One region of the Streptomyces sp. NBC_01283 genome, then DNA from elsewhere that is predicted to be linked to it. Evidence: riboswitches for the same ligand, from Rfam matches in the RefSeq annotation. Region 1 holds a riboswitch; each other region holds the start of a gene.
What was found. A riboswitch is a leader RNA that binds a small molecule or an ion and turns the genes downstream of it on or off. The one in region 1 is predicted to bind thiamine pyrophosphate.
Positions count from the first base shown of each region.

Region 1 (5,181 bases):
CGGCGGAGAGGGTGCAGCCGGTGCCATGGGTGTTGCGTGTGTCCACGCGAGGCGCGGACAGCTCGGTGACGCCCGCGCCCAAGGCGCCTGTGGCTCCTGTGGCGTCGGTGGCGTCAGCGAGGATGTCGACGGATTCTGCGTCGTGCGTGTGGTGGCCGCCCTTGAGCAGGACACGCTGGGCGCCGGCTTGGAGGAGTGCGCGGGCCTGCTCGACGGCGTCGGTGCGGTTCTGTGCGGCGGCGATGCCGAGGAGGTCGCCGGCCTCGGGGAGGTTGGGGGTGATGAGGTCGGCGAGGGGCAGGAGACGCTCGCGCAGCACGCTCACCGCATCGGCCTCCAGGAGACGGTGACCGCTGGTCGAGACCATGACGGGGTCCAGGACGACGTACCGGGGGCGGTGGCGCTCCAGCGCGTCCGCGACGGCTGCGGCGATGGCGGCGTCGGCCAGCATTCCGATCTTGACGGCGTCCACCCGGACGTCGGCGAACAGCGTGTCGAGCTGCTCGGTGACGAACGCCGCAGGCACGGCATGGATGCCGGTGACGCCCTGGGTGTTCTGTGCGGTCAGGGCGGTCAGGACGGCTGTTCCGTAAGCGCCGTTGGCGGAGAACGCCTTCAGGTCGGCTTGGATGCCGGCGCCGCCGGAGGGGTCGCTGGCGGCGATGCTGAGGGCGATGGGCGGGCTGGTCATGCGGGGACCTCCTGGCGCAGGGTGCGGATGAGGGAGCGTGCTGAGGCCTCGGGGTCGGGCTGTCCGCAGATCGCGCTGATGACAGCGATCCCGGCCGCACCGCTCGCCTTGACCGCGGCGGCCTGGGAAACGCCGATCCCGCCGATGGCCACGCACGGCAGCGGGCTCTCCTGGACGATCCGGGCCAGCCCGCCCAGACCGAGCGGGGCGTCCGCGTCCGGCTTGGTGGACTGCTCGAACACCGGACCGACACCGAGGTGGTCGACGGCATCCGGTACGTGCGCCAGCTGCCCGGGACGGCTGACGGACAGGCCGATGTAGGCGTGGGGACCGAGCCGGCGTCGGGCGGTCGTGGGGGAGAGGTCCCGCTGCCCCAGGTGGACGCCGTCCGCGTCCAGCCGGACCGCCACATCCAGACGATCATTGACGATCAAGGGGACGCCGGTGCCCGCGAGTTCGGCCTGGATCGCCTGGCCGAGCGCGCACAGCGTGCGGGCGTCCGCGTCCGGCTCGCGCAACTGGACAGCGGTCACACCGCCCTTGACGGCGGCTGCCACGGTGGCCGCGACACCGCGGTCGCCGCAGAGCCGGGTGTCGGTGACGAGATACAGGGAGAGGTCAAGTGGTGGTCGCATGGGGTGCTCCTTGGGGTCTCCCGGCCGGGCAAGGGCGTGGGAAACGCAGCGGGAGGTGCAGGGAAAGACAGGGCCCTGGCGTGCAGGAACCTTGAGTTGTCCGGCAGGGGTGAGGGTGTGCGTCTGCGGGGTCTGACCGACTTGGTGGTGGGTCGCACCCCAGGTCGGCGGAGGCTGTTCAGCAGGTGGCGTCCGGCCGACCGCTCACTGCAAACCCCGCAACACCCCTGCGCTCAGCGCAGGTTGAGGGCCTCGGCGAGCCGGTCGGGGCTGAGTTCGTACAGCGCATCGATCAGTGCGACCGCGAACGTGCCGGGCCCCGTCGAGCGCGTGGCGGCGCTCTCCGCGGCCACGGTGAGCAGGCCCGTCGCGGCAGTGGCGGCCAGCAGCGCGTCGCCGGTGACGGCCGTGCAAGCAGCCACCAGGGCGCCCAGTGAGCAGCCGGTTCCCGTCACCCGCTGCAGCAGCGGGTGCCCATTGGCCACACGCACCACGCGCGTCCCGTCGGTAAGGACGTCTTCCGGACCGCTCACGGCGACCGCGCAGCCGTAGCGCCGGCCCAGCGCGCCGGCCGCGGCCAGCGCCGCCTCGGGGGCATCCGTACTGTCCACGCCGCGCCCGCCCGTGCCGCCGCTGTCCAGCGCCAGGATCTCGGAAGCATTGCCGCGAATGACCGCTGGCGGCGCGCTCTCCAGGAGTTCGCGGGCCAGGCCGGTGCGCCAGGGCAGCGCGCCGACCGCCACCGGGTCGAGCACCCACGGGCGCCCGGCCCCGGCCGCTTCTTTGACCGCGATGCGCATCGCCTCGGCCGTCGCGGACGTGACCGTCCCCAGGTTGACCAGGACGCCCCCGGCCACCCGGGCCAGTGCTCCGGCCTCCTGCGGGCTGTGCACCATCGCGGGGGAGGCCCCCGCCGCGAGCAGCACGTTCGCGGTGAACTGCGACACCACGACGTTGGTCAGGCAGTGCACAAGGGGTGCGGAGCTCCGCAGCGACGCGATCACGTCGGCCACGGCCTCACGGGAAACGGCAGGGCCGTTTTGGGCAGGTACGGAGGCAGCATCCATCGTCAGCACCCTTCCTACGCCGGCATTACCCGGTCCAGGTTCATGCGGTCGGCAGAAAGGGGAGCAAGTCCCGTCCGCCCTCTCAGCCCGGCTACTCCCGAGCTCCCGCGGTGGTCACCACGCAATGTACCTCCCCCGGGAACGGGAGTTCGCACTCGGGGCACCGCACGGCACGACACGGCTCCGCTGGTGGCGGTCAGCGGTCAGCGGTCAGCGGTCAGTGCTCACGCGTGAGCGCGGTGGCGAGTTGGGTGCGGGAGCGGATGCCGAGCTTGCGGTAGATGCGGCTCAGCATGGTTTCTACGGTTTTGACCGAGATGAACATCTGCTGGGCCGCTTCCTGGTTCGTCGCGCCGGTGCGCACGAGTTCGGCCAGATGCAATTCGTGCTCGGTCAGACGTTGGGGCGTCGGTGCCGGCGAGTTGCTGGGTGCGGAGGGATGGCCTGTCAGGTGAGCCAGGTGGTTGTTCGCAAGCGCGGTCCAGGGGCGTGCTTCGGCGTCTTCGAAGAGCGTACGGGCCCTTTCCCACGCCGTTCGCGCAGCGGCGGCACGCCGGCGGCGGCGTTCGACACGGCCGCGCAGCAGGTGGGTGCGGCCCTCCTCGACGGGGAGGCCGAGCGCTGCGAAACCGTGGGCCGCGTCCGCCAGGAGTTCCGCGGCCTCGGCGACGGCGTCGCCACCGTCGAGGTAGCGGCACAGGCCTCGGGCGCGGGTCAGCGCTGCACGCAGAGCGGCGTGTGCGGGGTGCGCTCCCACCCGTTCCTGCATGTGATCCAGCAGACCGCGGGCCTCGTCCGTACGACCGCAGAGCGCGTACGCCTCCACCGCGTCCCCCTGCCAGCGCAGCACGGCTGGATCAGCGGCCCCCGAGCGCGACTCCAGCTCCGCGACCTCCGACAGCGTCGCGGCGGCCTTCTCGACGCGACCGGTGTGCAGAAGTGCGGCGCCCAGGGCCCATAGACCGCGTGTGGTGTGCAGCGCGTCCTGTTCCTCGCGCGAGGCGCGCACGCCGTGGGCGGCGTAGCGCAGTGCGTGGGCGAAACTGCCGCCGCCGGCCTCGGCCATGGCTGCCGTGTACCAAGCGGGACCGGGCGACAGGCCCGCCGCCGCCGTGAGGTCGACGGCACGGGCCGACCAGTGCAGCGCCTGACCGCAGGCACCACGCCCTGCCTCGACCTCGGCGAGGCTGCGCCACAGATCCACCAGGTCCTCCGGCTCACCGCACTCCTGGGCCGCGGGCATCAGGTGCAGGAGGAGAGCGCGGGCCTCGGGCAGGCGGGCGTCGAACACCGCGTGGCGGGCGGCGAGGTACTGAGGGCTGTTGCGGATCCCCAGCCGCGCAGGCGGCACGGCCAGCGACAGTGCCCGGTCCAAGGTGGCCGTGGCGGTGTCGAGGTGGCCCAGGACGCGCTGCATCCGGGCGGTCATCGTGAGCGCGGCCGCCTCCAGCGGGATGTCGCGAGCTGTTTCGGCCAGGCCGGTGGCGGCCTGCGCGTGGTGCAGGGCACTGGTTGCATCCGCGCCGGAGAGGTTGGCCTGCACTGCGGCGCGCAGTTCGACGGCGGCGAGCAACGCGGGGTCCTGGGCGGCGGTCCTGCGGGCGGTGGCGAGCAACGGGCGCGTTCCGGCGGTGTCCTGACCGTGCGCGTCGACAACGGACAGCAGGGCGTGCACCTGCTGGGCGGGAGCGCCGTGCTCCGCCACGATGCGGTCCGCCGCAAGGCGGGACAGCGCGGCAGAGCCGCCGGCCGCTGCCTCCTGCGCCGCCTCGGCGAGGCGGTCCAGGCGCAGCCGGTGCCGATCGGCGGGAGTGAGGCGTGCGGCGAGGAACAACAGCTCGGCCGCGCGCAGACGTTCGCCCACCGTGCGGGCCACGACCGCCGCGTGTGCGGTGTCTTCGGCGACGGCCAGGTCCGGGGACTCCTGGGCCAGCGCGGTGTGCAGGGCGCGCGCGACGGTTCCACGACAGCAGGCGGCGAGGGCACGGTGGATCGCGGTGCGTCGCTCGCGGGTCACCGTGGCGGCCGCGGCGTCGGCCAGCGCCGGCGCGGCGAACCGGTAGGGGAGAGGTACACCTGCGGGCAAGGGGCCCGTGCTGCCGTCCGTGGTGAGCAGCCCGGCGTCGCGGGCGTGGGCGAGATGGTCTTCGGCGCTGCGACACCCGCTCTGCCGCAGCAGGTCCGCGTCGCATCCGCCCGCGAGCGCCGCGACCTGAAGCGTGGCGCGGACGTCGGCAGGAACGGAGGCGAGCCAGGCGGCGGCGAGGTCGCGCACCTGCCGTGGCGGGTCAGGTGGCCCGGTGCGGCCGTCGGCGACGCCAGGAGGGGATCGCAACCAGGCGTCGAGCAGCCCCCGGTGGCCGCCGCAGTAGCGGTGCAGGGGTGCCGCCCACCGAGCGGGCCACCCCAGGCGCGCGCATTCGGCTGCCGTCTCGGCGAGGTCGCACGCGGGCACGGGCATGACCACCGGATGGCCGCCGAGGAGCGCGGCCGCGGCCGAGGGGTGGCCGCTGGTGCGTTCGGCTGCCACAGCGGTCAACCGATCGGCGGCAAGAGTGCGGATGGCGTAGCCGATCAGGTCCGCGCTGGCGGGGTCCAGCCACTGTGCGCCGTCGATCACGAGCAGGACCGGAAGACCTTCGGCGAGCAGACGGGTCAAGGCCAGCCGCAGCCGCAGCGGGTCGTCGTCGGGGCCGGTGGGCAGGGCGGCGACCCACGCGGGGTCCTGCGTGAGGGCGTGCGTGGCTGGGGCTGATGGGGCCTCTGCGGTCTCTGTGATCCTGGTGCT
Region 1 is NZ_CP108430.1:372,342-377,522, reverse strand. Features, by position in the region: gene thiD (bifunctional hydroxymethylpyrimidine kinase/phosphomethylpyrimidine kinase) at 1-691, opposite strand, end outside; gene thiE (thiamine phosphate synthase) at 688-1,326, opposite strand; gene thiM (hydroxyethylthiazole kinase) at 1,560-2,339, opposite strand; TPP riboswitch at 2,387-2,512, opposite strand; gene OG302_RS01515 (LuxR C-terminal-related transcriptional regulator) at 2,611-5,181, opposite strand, start outside.

Region 2 (5,181 bases), 2.5 Mb from region 1:
GTGATCATCGCGTCGCTCTTCATCGTGAAGGCCGTCTTCATCGGCGTCATAGCGGTCGCCGTCGTGGTCGGCCTCTGGGAGCTCACCTCGCGGCTCCAGGAGCGCAAGGAGATCAAGGCGCCGCTGGTCCCGCTGGCGGTGGGCGGCGCCGCGATGGTCGTCGCCGGATACGTCCGCGGGCCCGAGGGCGCCTGGGTCGCCATGGCGCTCACCGCGCTCGCGGTGCTCGTCTGGCGGATGACCGAGCCGCCCGAGGGCTATCTGAAGGACGTCACGGCGGGCGTCTTCGCGGCGTTCTACGTCCCGTTCCTCGCCACGTTCGTGGCGATGATGCTCACCGCGGACGACGGCGCGATGCGGGTGCTCACGTTCCTGCTCCTGACCGTGGTCAGCGACACCGGGGCGTACGCGATCGGCTGGCGCTTCGGCAAGCACAAGCTCGCCCCGCGCATCAGCCCCGGCAAGACCCGCGAGGGCCTGGTCGGAGCGGTGACGTTCGCGATGGCGGGTGGCGCGCTGTGCATGGAGTTCCTGATCGACGGCGGCACGTGGTGGCAGGGGCTGCTCATCGGCCTCGCGGTCGCCGCGAGCGCGACGCTCGGGGACCTGGGCGAGTCGATGATCAAGCGTGACCTCGGCATCAAGGACATGGGCACGCTGCTGCCGGGGCACGGCGGCATCATGGACCGCCTCGACTCGCTGCTGCCGACCGCACCGGTCGTGTGGCTGCTGCTCGTGATCTTCGTAGGGTCCGGCTGACCTGCGCATGCGTACGTGAGGGGCTCGCCGTCCATCTGGACGGCGAGCCCCTTTTCGCATGCCGCGTGCGGTGTGCCGTACGCCGCTTACTTCAGCTTGTGGCACGCCTTCTGCGAGAGGTTCTTCCACTGCACACAGACCAGCGTGCCCTTGCGGAGCCTGGGCCCTGTGGTGGTCCCGACCTTGCCCCACTCGACCTCGGCGGCGTTGCCGTGCGGGATCGAGTGGGCCTTGCGCCAGCTCTTGCCGACGTGGGTCGAGCCGCCCGGCTGCTTGTACAGCCAGCGCGCCTTGCCCGCCTTGTACGGAGACCTGGCCGACTGGACGTAGTTCAGGCCACGCTTGGCGGACCCCTTCTTGTTCCAGTAGAAGAAGGAGACCGAGTACGCGCAGGTCCTGCCGCTCTGCTTCACGCAGCGCACTTCCTGGTGCTTGCTGACCGCCGCGGCCTGGACGCCGGTCCCGGCGTGGGCCGGTGCCGCGGTCGTCACGGCGAGCGCTGCGGTGGCGCCGATCAAGAGCGCCTTCCCCGTTTGATTCAACACGTGCTGATTACCTCCAGCGAAGTTGATGTTGTCGGTGAAGACTCTAGTGATCCATGTCAGGCACATGACAGGCCTTTCGCCGACCGGTTCTCCGTGCCGCCGCGGGTGGACAGGGGAGGGCTCCCATCGTCTGCGACACTGGATGGACCATGCCTGTACCCGGAGAACTCACCTTTGTCGCGCCCCGCGGAGCCAAGAAGCCGCCGCGGCATCTCGCCGACCTCACGCCCGCCGAGCGCAAGGAAGCCGTTGCCGCTGCCGGCGAGAAGCCGTTTCGTGCCAAGCAGCTCTCGCAGCACTACTTCGCGCGGTATGCGCACGACCCGGAGCAGTGGACCGACATTCCCGCCGGTTCACGTCAGAAGCTCCAGGAGGCGCTGCTTCCCGAGCTGATGTCCGTGGTGCGGCACATCAGCTGTGACGACGACACCACGCGCAAGACGCTGTGGCGGCTCTTCGACGGGACGCTCGTCGAGTCCGTGCTCATGCGCTATCCGGACCGCGTGACGATGTGCATCTCGTCGCAGGCCGGGTGCGGGATGAACTGTCCGTTCTGTGCGACGGGGCAGGCCGGGCTCGACCGGAATCTGTCGACCGCCGAGATCGTGCATCAGATCGTTGACGGGATGCGCGCGCTGCGGGACGGGGAGATCCCCGGAGGGCCCGCTCGGCTCTCCAATATCGTGTTCATGGGGATGGGTGAGCCTCTTGCTAACTACAACCGGGTGACCGGGGCGATTCGCAGGCTGACCGATCCCGAGCCGGACGGTGTGGGCCTCTCGCAGCGTGGCATCACCGTGTCGACCGTCGGTCTGGTGCCCGCCATCCACCGCTTCGCCGACGAGGGCTTCAAGTGCCGCCTCGCCATCTCGCTGCACGCGCCCGACGACGAGCTCCGCGACACCCTCGTACCCGTCAACACGCGCTGGAACGTGCGTGAAGTGATGGATGCCGGGTGGGAGTACGCCGCCAAGTCGGGGCGTCGCCTCTCCATCGAGTACGCGCTGATCCGCGACATCAACGACCAGGCCTGGCGCGGTGACCGCCTCGGGCGGCTGCTGAAGAACAAGCCCGTGCACGTGAACCTCATTCCGCTGAACCCGACGCCCGGGTCGAAGTGGACGGCCTCGCGGCCCGAGGACGAGAAGGCCTTCGTGGACGCCATTGCCGCTCATGGGGTGCCCGTCACGGTTCGTGACACCCGGGGCCAGGAGATCGACGGGGCGTGCGGTCAGCTCGCCGCGTCGGAGCGTTAGTCTGCCGGGCGTTAGGCTGGCCGAAACACAACTTCATAGCCGGAACACATCTTCATATTCCGACAGGGGAGCGCCACAGCGCTGAGAGTGCGGCAGCCAAGGACAGGTTGGCCGCAGACCCTCTGAACCTTGCCCGGGTCATTCCGGGTAGGAAGTTCGGACATCACTCAAGCTGTTGCGCCCTGCCCGCGGACCCGTCCGATCCGGTCTGGTCCGCGGGCAGGGCCGCGTCTCTTCCTGGTCACTCCAGGAGGAATGAACTCAGTGAGCACCACCAAGAAGGTCACGGTCACCGCGGTCGCGGTGAGCATCGGGCTCGTCGCGCTCTCCGCGTGCGGCAGCTCGTCGGACAGCGGCGACAAGGCCGACTCCAAGAGCGTCACCCTCGTCAGCCATGACTCCTTCAACGTCTCCAAGGACGTACTGAAGGCGTTCGAGAAGAGCTCCGGCTACAAGGTCAACGTCCTGAAGGACGGCGACGCCGGTGCCGCCGTGAACAAGGCGATCCTCTCGAAGGACAACCCGCAGGGCGATGTCTTCTTCGGCGTCGACAACACCCTGCTCTCGCGTGCGCTCGACAACGGCCTCTTCCAGTCGTACGAGGCCAAGGGCTCGGAGAAGGTCGGGTCGGAGTTCCGGGTCGACGGGGACAAGCACCGGGTGACGCCCGTCGACAGCGGCGACATCTGCGTCAACTACGACAAGAAGTACTTCGCCGACAAGAAGCTGGCGCCGCCGAAGTCCTTCGCGGATCTGACCAAGCCCGCCTACAAGGATCTGCTGGTCACCGAGAACGCCTCGACCTCGTCGCCCGGCCTCGGATTCATGCTCGGCAGCGCCGCGCAGTACGGCGACGACGGCTGGCAGGGCTACTGGAAGAAGCTCAAGGCCAACGGCGTCAAGGTCGTCGACGGCTGGGAGCAGGCCTACAACGAAGAGTTCTCCGGGTCCGCCGGCGGCAAGAAGGCGAAGGGCGACCGGCCGCTCGTCGTCTCGTACGCCTCCTCGCCGCCCGTCGAGGTGCTCTACGCGAAGCCGCAGCCCAAGCAGGCGCCGACCGGCGTCGCGACCGGCACCTGCTTCCGGCAGGTCGAGTACGCGGGTCTGCTCAGCAACGCCAAGAACGAGAAGGGCGGCAAGGCGCTGCTCGACTTCCTGATCGGCGCCGAGTTCCAGAAGGACATGCCGCTGAACATGTTCGTGAACCCGGTGCGGGAGAAGACCGAGCTGCCCGAGCTGTTCGTCAAGCACGGCGTGAAGGTCGACGACCCGGAGACCATGGACCCGAAGAAGATCGCCGACAACCGTGATCAGTGGGTCAAGTCGTGGACCTCGCTCGTACTGAAGTAAGCGGATCCCCTAAGGGGAGCGCCTCTCGCAAGGGGAGCCCTTCACGTAAGGGGAGTGCTTCCCGTAAGGGGCGCTCGCGCGGGAGCGCGGCGCGGCTCGGTCTGATGGCCGTGCCCGTCGCGTTCTTCGCGGTCTTCTTCGCCTATCCGGTCGCCGCGATCGTCGCGCGCGGCCTGAAGGTGGGCGGGGCGTGGCAGTTCGGGCGGATCGCGGAGGTCGTCGGGCAGTCCGACGTCCGGCACGTGCTGTGGTTCACCACCTGGCAGGCGCTCGCGTCGACCGCGCTCACGCTGCTGATCGCGCTGCCCGGCGCGTATGTCTTCGTGCGCTTCGAGTTCAGGGGCAAGCAGGTGCTCCGGGCGGTCGTCACGGTGCCGTTCGTGCTGCCGACGGTCGTCGTCGGGACCGCGTTCCTCGCGCTGCTCGGGCGCGGTGGGCTGCTCGATGAGATGTGGGGTGTGCGGCTCGACACGACCGTGTGGGCGATCCTGCTCGCGCACGTCTTCTTCAACTACGCCGTCGTCGTACGGACCGTCGGCGGGCTCTGGTCGCAGCTCGACCCGCGCCAGGAAGAGGCCGCGCGGATGCTCGGCGCCTCGCGGTGGACCGCTTGGCGCACCGTGACGCTGCCCGCGCTTGGGCCCGCGGTCGCCGCCGCCTCCCTCATGGTCTTTCTGTTCACCTTCACCTCGTTCGGTGTGGTGCAGATCCTCGGCGGGCCCGCGTACTCGACCCTTGAGGTCGAGATCTACCGGCAGACCGCCCAGCTCCTCGACCTGTCCACGGCCGCCGTCCTGACGATCGTGCAGTTCGCGGCGGTCGGCTTGATCCTCGCCGTGCACGCGTGGACGGTGCGCAGGCGGGAGAGTGCCCTGAAGCTCGTCGACGCGTCCGCGGTGGCGCGGCGGCCGCGTGGCGCGGGGCAGTGGGCGCTGCTGGGCGGGGTCATGCTCACCATCGCCGTGCTGATCCTGCTGCCGCTCGGGGTCCTGATCGAGCGCTCGCTGAGCGGCCCCGACGGCTACGGCTTCACCTACTACCGGGAGCTGACATCGGCGGAGGGCGGGGCCTTCCTCGTCCCGCCGATCGAGGCCGTGTGGAATTCGCTCCAGTACGCGCTCGCCGCCACCGCCATCGCCCTGGTGATCGGCGGGCTCGCGGCGGCGGCGCTCACCCGGAGGGCCGGCCGTCTGGTGCGCGGCTTCGACGCGCTGCTGATGCTGCCGCTCGGGGTGTCCGCGGTGACGGTCGGCTTCGGGTTCCTGATCACG
Region 2 is NZ_CP108430.1:2,866,655-2,871,835, reverse strand. Features, by position in the region: gene OG302_RS12840 (phosphatidate cytidylyltransferase) at 1-759, shown strand, start outside; gene OG302_RS12835 (hypothetical protein) at 846-1,304, opposite strand; gene rlmN (23S rRNA (adenine(2503)-C(2))-methyltransferase RlmN) at 1,454-2,560, shown strand; TPP riboswitch at 2,615-2,732, shown strand; gene OG302_RS12825 (thiamine ABC transporter substrate binding subunit) at 2,816-3,910, shown strand; gene OG302_RS12820 (ABC transporter permease) at 3,886-5,181, shown strand, end outside.
Region 2: another riboswitch for thiamine pyrophosphate. It lies ahead of OG302_RS12825 (thiamine ABC transporter substrate binding subunit); the one in region 1 lies ahead of thiM (hydroxyethylthiazole kinase).

Region 3 (5,181 bases), 4.3 Mb from region 1:
CGGACGATGCGCGAGTCGGTCCAGGCAGAGGTCATGATGAGCTTCCTCGTTTCCGAGGAGCTGTCGTTTCGCATCCCGGTGGAGCTGCGTTATGAGACCGGCGATCCCTACGCCGTCCGGCTGACCTTCCATCTCCCCGGAGACGCACCCGTGACCTGGGCCTTCGGGCGGGAGCTGCTGGTCGACGGGGTGGGCGGGGCCTGCGGTGACGGGGACGTGCACATCGCCCCCACCGATCCCGAGCTGCTCGACGAGGTGCTGATCCGGCTTCAGGTCGGTGCGGACCAGGCGCTGTTCAGGGTGGGGATCCCACCGCTCCTCGCCTTCCTGGACCGTACGGACAAGCTGGTTCCGCTGGGGCAGGAGCGGGCGCTCGCCGACTTCGAGACCCACCTGGACGAAGCGCTGGACCGGATCCTCGCCGAGGAGCAGAGCGCCGGCTGACTCCGCGAGCCAAGGGGCGCAGCCGTACGGCAGATTGGTGCATTTCGTGGCATCGGCCGCGTGAGCCTTGCGGTGCCGGGACGCGTGAGCCTCAGGCCTTGCGGCGCCGGCCCTTTCCGCCGCGGCTCTGCTTGGGTGCGGGGTGGACAGGGGGCGCGGGAGCGGCGGGAGTGGCACCGCCTCCAGGGTGGGCCGCGCCTCCCGCGTGGGCTGTGCCTCCCGTGTGGCCCGTGTGGCCCGTGTGGCCCGTGGGAGTCGAGCGGTCGGCCGAGACCACCAGGGCCGCGAGCGCGGTCGTCACCGGTACGGAGGCGACCAGGCCGATCGAGCCGACCAGGGTGCGCACGATCTCCTCGGCCACCAGCTCGCTGTTGGCCACCGTGCCCACGCTGCTCTGGGCGATCGAGAAGAGCAGCAGCAGGGGCAGCGCGGCACCCGCGTAGGCCAGGACCAGGGTGTTGACGACCGAGGCGATGTGGTCGCGGCCGATGCGGATGGCGGCGCCGTACAGACCGCGCCAGCCCATCGTGGGGTTGGCCTGGTGCAGTTCCCAGACGGCGGACGTCTGCGTCACCGTCACGTCGTCGAGCACGCCGAGCGAGCCGATGATGACGCCGGCGAGCAGCAGGCCGCTCATGTCGATGGACGGATACAGGCCGTGGATCAGGCCGGTGTTGTCGTCCGTGTTGCCGGTCAGTGAGGCCCAGCCGATGAAGAGCGAGCCGAGGAGGCCGATGAGGAGCAGGGAGATCAGCGTGCCGAGGACCGCGACCGAGGTACGCGCCGTGAGGCCGTGGCACAGATAGAGCGCGATCAGCATGATGGCGCTGGCCCCGATCACCGCCACGACCAGCGGGTTCGAGCCCTGCAGGATCGCGGGCAGGATGAAGAACGTCAGGACCAGGAAGCTCAACGCCAGCGCCACCAGGGCCATGACGCCGCGCATCCGTCCCACCACGACCACGGCGAGGGCGAAGATCCCGGCGAGCAGCGCCATGGGGAACTTCCGGTTCACGTCGGTGACCGAGTACTGCAACGCCTCGGGGGCCGTGGGCTCGTAGGCGACCACCACCTCCTGGCCCTGGCGCAACTGCCGCGGTGAGTCCGGCTGGACGATCTCGGTGAAGGTGCGGCCCTTGTCCTTTCCGCTGGTCACCTCGATCGTCGCCTTCTTGCAGACGCCCTTCGCACGGGACTGCGCCGACTGCCCCTCGGCGGTGGAGGTGTCGCCGTTGGGCGGGGTCTGGGAGGCGTTCACGTCCTTGCAGGGGAGCTCCTGCAGCTTCGTCACCGTGGCCGACTGGGTCTGCCGGTCGAAGCCGACTCCGGTGCGTTCGTGGGACGGTGCGCCCCCTGGCCAGAACACCGCGAGCCCCACGACCACCGCCGCGGCGAAAGGAATCAGCACGGCGGCGATGACCTTGCGCAGATGCTTGGAGACGGGGGCGGCCGGGCCATGGCTGTGGGAGTGCCCGTGCGGATCCTGCGGCACGTTCTGGGCGGGCGGCTGGGACGGCGGCTGTGTGGTGGTCACTGCCCGATCATCGCAAGAACGGAGGGGGCCCTCTGTTCAGCGCGCCCGACGTGACGCTAGCGTGGAGGCACCTTTGCAATCGCGGGAGCTCGGAGCACCGGGCTGAGAGGGCGCTGACCTCCGTACGAAACGGTATGAACCGTACGGAATCCGCTGCGTCGACCGCCGAACCTGTTACCGGGTAATGCCGGCGTAGGGAGTAGGTCTCATGACCACATCGGACACACGCACGCCTGCCTCCAGCAGCGACGAGAACAACAAGAACGGCGAGAACGCCGGAAACGGCGAGAACACGGTCGCCGCGGAGGCCGGGAAGTCCATCGGCTGGCACAAGGCGTACGTCGAGGGTTCACGCCCCGACCTGCGGGTGCCGGTCCGACAGGTGCACCTCACCAACGGCAAGGCCGTGACCCTGTACGACACTTCGGGGCCGTACACCGACGAGTCCATCGACACCGACGTCCGCAGGGGCCTCGCGCCCCTCCGCGAGAACTGGATCATCGCCCGCGGCGACACCGAGGAGTACGTGGGCCGCCCGCCCCGTCCCGAGGACGACGGCATCAAGCACACCTCGCCGCGCGGCGGCCTGAAGAACCTCGACGCGGTCTTCCCCGGCCGCCCGCGCCAGCCCCGCCGGGGCCGTGGCGGCCAGGCGGTGACGCAGCTCGCGTACGCCCGCCGTGGCGAGATCACGCCCGAGATGGAGTTCATCGGGATCCGCGAGAACCTCGACCCCGAGGTCGTGCGCGCGGAGGTCGCCGAGGGCCGCGCGGTGATCCCCGCCAACGTCAATCACCCGGAGATCGAGCCGATGATCATCGGCAAGAAGTTCCTGGTGAAGGTCAACGCCAACATCGGCAACTCCGCGGTGACCTCCTCCATCGAGGAGGAGGTGGACAAGATGACCTGGGCGACCAAGTGGGGCGCCGACACGGTCATGGACCTGTCCACCGGGCGCAACATCCACACCACCCGCGAGTGGGTCCTGCGCAACTCCCCCGTGCCCATCGGCACCGTGCCGCTCTACCAGGCCCTGGAGAAGGTCGACGGCCAGGCCGAGGCGCTGACCTGGGAGATCTACAAGGACACGGTCATCGAGCAGGCCGAACAGGGCGTGGACTACATGACGGTGCACGCGGGCGTGCGCCTTCCGTACGTCCCGCTGACCGCCAACCGCAAGACCGGCATCGTCTCGCGCGGTGGCTCGATCATGGCGGCCTGGTGTCTCGCGCACCACAAGGAGAGCTTCCTCTACGAGAACTTCGAGGAGCTGTGCGAGATCCTCGCGGCGTACGACGTGACGTACTCGCTCGGTGACGGTCTGCGTCCCGGTTCGATCGCGGATGCCAACGACGAGGCGCAGTTCGCCGAGCTGCGCACGCTCGGGGAACTCAACACGATCGCCAAGCGTCATAACGTACAGACCATGATCGAGGGCCCGGGACATGTCCCGATGCACAAGATCAAGGAGAACATCGACCTTCAGCAGGAGATCTGCGAGGAGGCGCCGTTCTACACGCTCGGCCCGCTGACCACGGACATCGCGCCCGCGTACGACCACATCACGTCCGGCATCGGCGCCGCGATGATCGGCTGGTGGGGCACGGCGATGCTCTGCTACGTCACGCCCAAGGAGCACCTGGGCCTGCCCAACCGCGACGACGTGAAGACCGGCGTCATCACGTACAAGATCGCGGCCCACGCGGCGGACCTCGCCAAGGGGCACCCGGGCGCGCAGGACTGGGACGACGCGCTCTCGGACGCACGCTTCGAGTTCCGCTGGGAGGACCAGTTCAACCTGGCTCTCGACCCGGTCACGGCGCGGGAGTTCCACGACGAGACGCTCCCCGCGGAGCCCGCGAAGACGGCGCATTTCTGCTCGATGTGCGGTCCGAAGTTCTGCAGCATGAAGATTAGCCACAGCATCACGGAGCAGTTCGGCGGTACTGCGGCTGCGGACGCGACGGCTGAGGAGGTCGCGGCGGGGATGCTCCAGAAGTCGAAGGAGTTCGCCGCGAGCGGGAATCGGGTGTACCTGCCGCTGGCGGACTGACGCGCAGTTAAACGCCGCTCCAGGAGACTTCGGCTTCTGGAGCGGCGCTTCCCCGTACGGCGAACCACAGCGGATGGCTAGTGAGGGAGGACCGGATCGGCGACCCGCAGAGCGTTGAGGACCGCGTCCTCGGTGGAGTGCACCTCGGGGTAGAGCTTCTCCGGGTCGGTGTGAAGTCGGTAGTCCCACACGATGCCGTAGATCCCGAGCGTGACGAACGAGAGAAGGAAGTGCATCCCGAAGCTGCGGTTCAGCGCTTGGACGGGCTCGAAGGTCAGCGGATACCGGACAATCCCGAGTTTGGTCCAGGCGACACTGAGTTTGTCGTCGAAGTCCTGTTCAGTGAGCTGGATCTGCCACCAGAAGCGCATCAACCGATAGATCGCGATGCATCCGTAGACCCCTAGCGTGATGAAGGACAGGAAGACCGACAGTCCAGCTTTGATTGGTTTGTGCTCATCCTCGAAACGGCCTTTCACAAAGCGCTGCAGGTCGTCCAGCTCATCGTGACTGGCCTCGTACTGGCCATGCTCCTCGGCGTACTGCTTTGAGGCCTCGATGACCGCGTTGTAGTAGTGCACACGGCGACCTCTGAAGAGGTCAGCACGGTTGAGTCGGCGATAGAACAGCACGACTCCGTAGATGCCTAGCGTCACCCATGACAGGAGAAAGAAGTAGATGCCCCAACCGACGAATCTCTGGTCCGTCGAGCGCCTCTCGTGCACGTAGCGGTCTACTTGCTGCACTGCTTGGAGCTGTTCCATGTGGGCCCCCAGTTGATCAGCCCTCGTCGGTGCCGGGTGTGATCTTCTTCTGGGGAGACATCAGCGGCTCAATCCCACGGAGACGGGTTGCCCGTCCTCAGTACGTCTAGCGATCGCACTCTCTTTGCCCAGCGTATGCCTGGCTCAGTGCAAAAGCCCCTGCTCTGCAGCCTTTCCTTCAGGGACCTGCCCAAAGTGCTGAGCAATCCTGCTTGGCCGGCCCCGGACGAGCCGAGGGGTGTGGTGCCTCTGGCGCCTGCCAAGGCTGGACTGGGCAGAGCATCACCGGACGGACTTTGCGGCAGATGGGAGTGCCAGTCCGGCGTGCGGATTGACACTCCTCGGGGTGATGCTGGTCGCCTTTGGCACTGGCCAAGGACCCTGAC
Region 3 is NZ_CP108430.1:4,700,444-4,705,624, forward strand. Features, by position in the region: gene OG302_RS21415 (SsgA family sporulation/cell division regulator) at 7-444, shown strand; gene OG302_RS21420 (YibE/F family protein) at 536-1,978, opposite strand; TPP riboswitch at 2,050-2,194, shown strand; gene thiC (phosphomethylpyrimidine synthase ThiC) at 2,187-4,031, shown strand; gene OG302_RS21430 (DUF4234 domain-containing protein) at 4,109-4,795, opposite strand; gene OG302_RS21435 (hypothetical protein) at 5,158-5,181, shown strand, end outside.
Region 3: another riboswitch for thiamine pyrophosphate. It lies ahead of thiC (phosphomethylpyrimidine synthase ThiC); the one in region 1 lies ahead of thiM (hydroxyethylthiazole kinase).

Region 4 (5,181 bases), 6.3 Mb from region 1:
CCTGGGCGCGGCGCTTCACCTCCGTGCCGCGATTCTCACTGAGTGCCTGCGCGGGGGTGCCGGGCAGGGTCGGGTCCGGAGTGAAGAGCCACTCCAGCATCTCTTCGTCGGAGAAGCCGTCGTCCCGCAGGAGCGTCAGGGTGCCGGTGAGGCCCTTGACGATCTTGTCGCCGTCGATGAAGGCCGCCGGCACGGCGAGCGCGCGGTTCTCACCACGGCGCACGGCGATCAGCTGGCCCTCCTTGACCAGCTGGCGCACACGCGTCACCTCGACGTCGAGCATTTCTGCGATGTCGGGGAGGTGGAGCCACTCGGGGACGAGAGCATCAGTCTTTGCGTCAATCTCGGTCACGGGGACAAGCGTAGCTCCGGGCACCGACAGCGGCCGGGCAGCGGGTCCCCCGCGGTCCCGGCGTCGGTGACGGCAGCGCTTAGGGCAGCACTGCCTTCTTGAGCGGTACGGCGGGGTCCGCCGCCAGCTCGGCGGACAGGCGGGCGCCCGCCTCGATCAGCTTGCGGCCCTGCGCCAGGTCCCTGGGACGGCCCACCGCGAGGAGGGCCACCAGGGCGCCCCGCCGGAGCCAGCACACGCTCCAGGCCGCCCCCGAGGGGTCGCCGCGCCACACCAGCTCGTCGGCGGACGCGTGATGGCCCGCGTACTGGACGAAGCGGCCGAACTGCTCGGACCAGAAGTACGGGACCGGGTCGTACGCCGAAGGGGTCTCGCCGATGATGTTCGCCGCGACCGTGCGCGGGCCCTGGAGGGCGTTGTCCCAGTGGTGGACGAGCAGGCGCTCGCCGTACCGTCCCGAAGGGAAGGATGAGCAGTCGCCGACCGCGTACACGTCGGGTTCCGACGTCCGCAGGTGGTCGTCGGCGAGGACCTCACGGTGGGCGCCCAGGGTGATGCCGGAGTCCGCGAGCCAGTCCGTGGCGGGGCGTGCGCCGATGCCGACGACGACCGCGTCCGCGGGCAGCCGGGTGCCGTCGTCCAGGAGGACGCTGCCGGGCTCGACGCGGTCCACGCGCGCGTGGGTGCGCAGTTCGGCTCCGGAGTCGGCGTACCAGGACGTCATCGGCGCCGCGACCTCCGCGGGCAGCGCCCCGGCGAGCGGACGCGCGGCGGCCTCGACGACGGTGACCGAGCAGCCCGCCTCGCGTGCGGCGGTCGCGAACTCGGCGCCGATCCAGCCGGCACCGACGACCACGATGCGGTGCTGTTCGGCGAGCACGGGCCGCAGCCGCTCGGCGTCGTCGAGGGTGCGCAGCAGATGGACGCCGGGGACCCCGGAGACACCGGGGAGCAGGATCGGGCGGGCGCCGGTGGCGATGACGAGGGCGTCGTAGGGCACCGGGCCGGACGCGGTGTCCAGTTCGTGGTCCGCGGGGCGGACGCCCGTGACCTCGTGGCCCAGGCTCAGCTCGATGCCGAGTGCCTCGAAGTCGATGTCGAAGGCGGAGCCCTCCGCCTTGCCGAGCAGCACGGCCTTGGACAACGGCGGCCTGTCGTACGGCTGATGGGGCTCCGCGCCGATCAGGGTGACCGCACCGGCGAACCCCTGCTCGCGCAGGGCCACGGCGGTCTGCACCCCTGCCATCCCCGCACCGACGATGACGACCCGGCGCTCTTCCTGCCTCCGCTGCTCACTCACCCGATCACTCTAGGGCGGCGGGCGACGCGCGCCTCAGGGACCCGCGAGGAGATCTCTGACACACCGTCACTGCTCCTGACCGCCCAGCTGCCCTACCTACCCCGGGACACCAAGGGCTAAGGTTGCCGTGCAGAGCACTCGCGGGAGCCCGGACGCACCGGGCTGAGAGGGAGGCTGGACGGCCTCCGACCGTACGAACCTGATCCGGGTCATGCCGGCGAAGGGAGGGGCTGGACACCCATGCATCCACGTACACCACCCCGGGAGACGACCGACGTCCTTGTCGTCGGGGGCGGCATCATCGGCCTGGTCACGGCCTGGCGGGCGGCCCAGCGCGGCCTGTCCGCCGCGGTCGTGGACCCCGAGCCCGGCGGCGGCGCGGCGCAGGTCGCAGCGGGCATGCTGGCCGCCGTCACCGAGCTGCACTACGGGGAGCAGGCGCTGCTCGGCCTGAATCTGGCCTCCGCGCGGCGCTATCCCGACTTCGCGGCGGAGCTGACCGAGGCGAGCGGCCGCGATCTCGGCTACCGCGCGTGCGGCACGCTCGCCGTGGCGCTCGACTCCGACGACCGTGCCCATCTGCGGGAGCTGCACGCCCTTCAGCAGCAGTCGGGGCTCGCATCGGAGTGGCTGAGCGGGCGCGAGTGCCGCCGCCTCGAACCGATGCTCGCACCGGGCGTCCGGGGCGGACTGCGTGTCGACGGCGACCACCAGATCGACCCGCGCAGGCTCGCCGCGGCGCTCCTGGTGGCCTGCGAGCGGGCGGGCGTGGTCTTCCACCACGCGTGGGCGGACCGCCTGTCGGTCGTACGGGACCGGGCCACCGGTGTCGTCCTCGCCGACGGCACCGCCCTGGAGGCCGGTCAGACCGTGCTCGCCGCGGGCAGCCTCAGCGGACGCCTCTCCGGCGTCCCGGAGGGTGTCCTGCCGCCCGTACGCCCCGTGAAGGGGCAGGTGCTGCGGCTCACGGTGCCGCAGCGGTACGCGCCGTTCCTGAGCCGCACCGTGCGCGCCGTCGTGCGCGGCAGCCACGTCTACCTGGTGCCGCGCGAGAACGGCGAGCTCGTCGTCGGCGCGACGAGCGAGGAGCTCGGCTGGGACACGACGGTCACCGCGGGCGGCGTGTACGAGCTGCTGCGGGACTCCCACGAGCTCGTACCCGGCATCACGGAACTGCCGCTGACGGAGACCCGCGCGGGCCTGCGCCCCGGCTCCCCCGACAACGCGCCGCTGCTCGGTCCGACCGCGCTCCCCGGCCTCCAGCTGGCCACCGGGCACTACCGCAACGGCGTACTTCTGACGCCCGTCACCGGTGACGTGCTGGCGCACGCCCTGACCACCGGTGAACTGCCCGACGAGGCACGGGGGTTCACCCCTCTGCGCTTCGCCGGCACCCCCCGCACGCAGCGCTTCATGGAGCAGCCCGCATGACCCTCCCAGCAGTGACAGCCGTCTCCGTCAACGGAGAAGCACGCGACGTGGCCGCGGGCACCACGCTCGAAGATCTCGTCGCCACCCTGACCGCGGCCCCGTCCGGCGTCGCCGCCGCCCTCAACGAAACCGTCGTCCCGCGCACGCGCTGGTCGGCCACCCCGCTCAGCGACGGCGACCGCGTCGAGATCCTCACCGCCGTACAAGGAGGCTGAACCGACATGGCAGACGACGCCTTCGTCATCGGCGGGCTCACCCTTTCCTCCCGCCTGATCATGGGTACGGGCGGTGCGCCGAGCCTGGACGTCCTCGAACGCTCCCTCGTCGCCTCCGGGACGGAGCTGACGACGGTCGCGATGCGCCGCCTCGATCCCGGTGTGCAGGGCTCCGTGCTCTCCGTCCTGGACCGGCTCGGCATCCGTGTGCTGCCGAACACGGCGGGCTGCTTCACCGCGGGCGAGGCCGTCCTGACCGCCCGGCTCGCGCGGGAGGCGCTCGGCACCGACCTGGTCAAGCTGGAGGTCATCGCGGACGAGCGCACGCTGCTGCCCGACCCGATCGAGCTCATCGACGCCGCCGAGATCCTCGTCGACGACGGCTTCACGGTCCTCCCGTACACGAACGACGACCCGGTCCTGGCCCGGAAGCTGGAGGACGTGGGCTGCGCGGCGATCATGCCGCTCGGCTCCCCCATCGGCTCCGGGCTCGGCATCCGCAACCCGCACAACTTCCAGCTGATCGTCGAACGCGCGGGCGTGCCGGTGATCCTCGACGCGGGGGCGGGCACGGCGTCCGACGCGGCGCTCGCGATGGAACTGGGGTGTGCGGGTGTGATGCTCGCCTCCGCTGTTACACGGGCGCAGGAACCGGTTCTGATGGCCGAGGGCATGCGGCACGGCGTCGAGGCGGGACGGCTCGCGTACCGTGCGGGGCGCATTCCCCGGCGCCACTTCGCCGAGGCGTCCTCGCCCGTGGAGGGAATGGCCCGGCTCGACCCGGAGCGGCCCGCGTTCTGAGCGTCCCGCGCCTGTTACAGCTCGGCTGCAGTCGGGGCCCGAGTCCGACCGGGCGGGCAACCGTGTCAGCGGTGGCTCGTAGACTCCCTGCGTGGACACGACCCTTCAGGACCCGCTCGTCGGGCAGGTGCTCGACGGCCGCTACCGCGTGGACGGGCGGATCGCGGTCGGCGGGATGGCCACGGTCTACCGGGCCGTGGACACCCGCCTCGACCGCGTGCTCGCGCTCAAGGTGATGCACCCGACGCTGGCCGCCGACGTCTCGTTCGTCGAGCGCTTCATCCGCGAGGCGAAGTCGATCGCCCGGCTCTCGCACCCGAACGTGGTGGGGGTGTACGACCAGGGCGCCGACGGTGCGTACGTCTATCTCGCGATGGAGTACGTCGCGGGATGCACCCTGCGTGACGTGCTCCGCGACCGCGGCGCCCTGCAGCCGCGCGCGGCCCTCGACATCCTGGAGCCGGTCCTCGCCGCGCTCGGCGCCGCACATCGCGCGGGGTTCGTGCACCGCGACATGAAGCCGGAGAACGTCCTCATAGGGGATGACGGCCGGGTCAAGGTCGCCGACTTCGGGCTCGTGCGCGCGGTGGACACCGTCACGAACACGACCGGCACGGTCCTCGGCACCGTCTCCTATCTCGCTCCCGAGCAGATAGAACACGGCACGTCCGACACGCGTGTGGATGTGTACGCGTGCGGGGTCGTGCTCTACGAAATGCTGACCGGCGCCAAGCCGCACTCGGGTGAGTCCCCCGCCCAGGTGCTCTACCAGCACCTCCATGAAGACGTGCCGCCCCCGTCGGCGGTCGTTCCGGGGCTCCCCGTCGAGCTCGACGAGCTGGTCGCCTCCGCCACCGCCCGCACGCCCGACGTCCGCCCGTACGACGCGGTGGCGCTCCTCGGGCAGGCCAGGGCGGCGCGGGCCGCGCTCTCCGTGGAGCAGCTGGACGCGGTGCCGCCGCAGGCGCTCACGGCGAGCGGAAGCGCCGGACACGACAACTCCGACGACCGTACGGACGTGATCCCGCGCGCGGGGCGGTCCGTACAGCTGCCGCTTCCCACGGACGGCACGACGGCCGCCG
Region 4 is NZ_CP108430.1:6,666,903-6,672,083, reverse strand. Features, by position in the region: gene OG302_RS30200 (Rv2175c family DNA-binding protein) at 1-352, opposite strand, end outside; gene OG302_RS30195 (NAD(P)/FAD-dependent oxidoreductase) at 432-1,598, opposite strand; TPP riboswitch at 1,783-1,895, shown strand; gene thiO (glycine oxidase ThiO) at 1,893-3,083, shown strand; gene thiS (sulfur carrier protein ThiS) at 3,080-3,298, shown strand; gene OG302_RS30180 (thiazole synthase) at 3,305-4,099, shown strand; gene pknB (Stk1 family PASTA domain-containing Ser/Thr kinase) at 4,191-5,181, shown strand, end outside.
Region 4: another riboswitch for thiamine pyrophosphate. It lies ahead of thiO (glycine oxidase ThiO); the one in region 1 lies ahead of thiM (hydroxyethylthiazole kinase).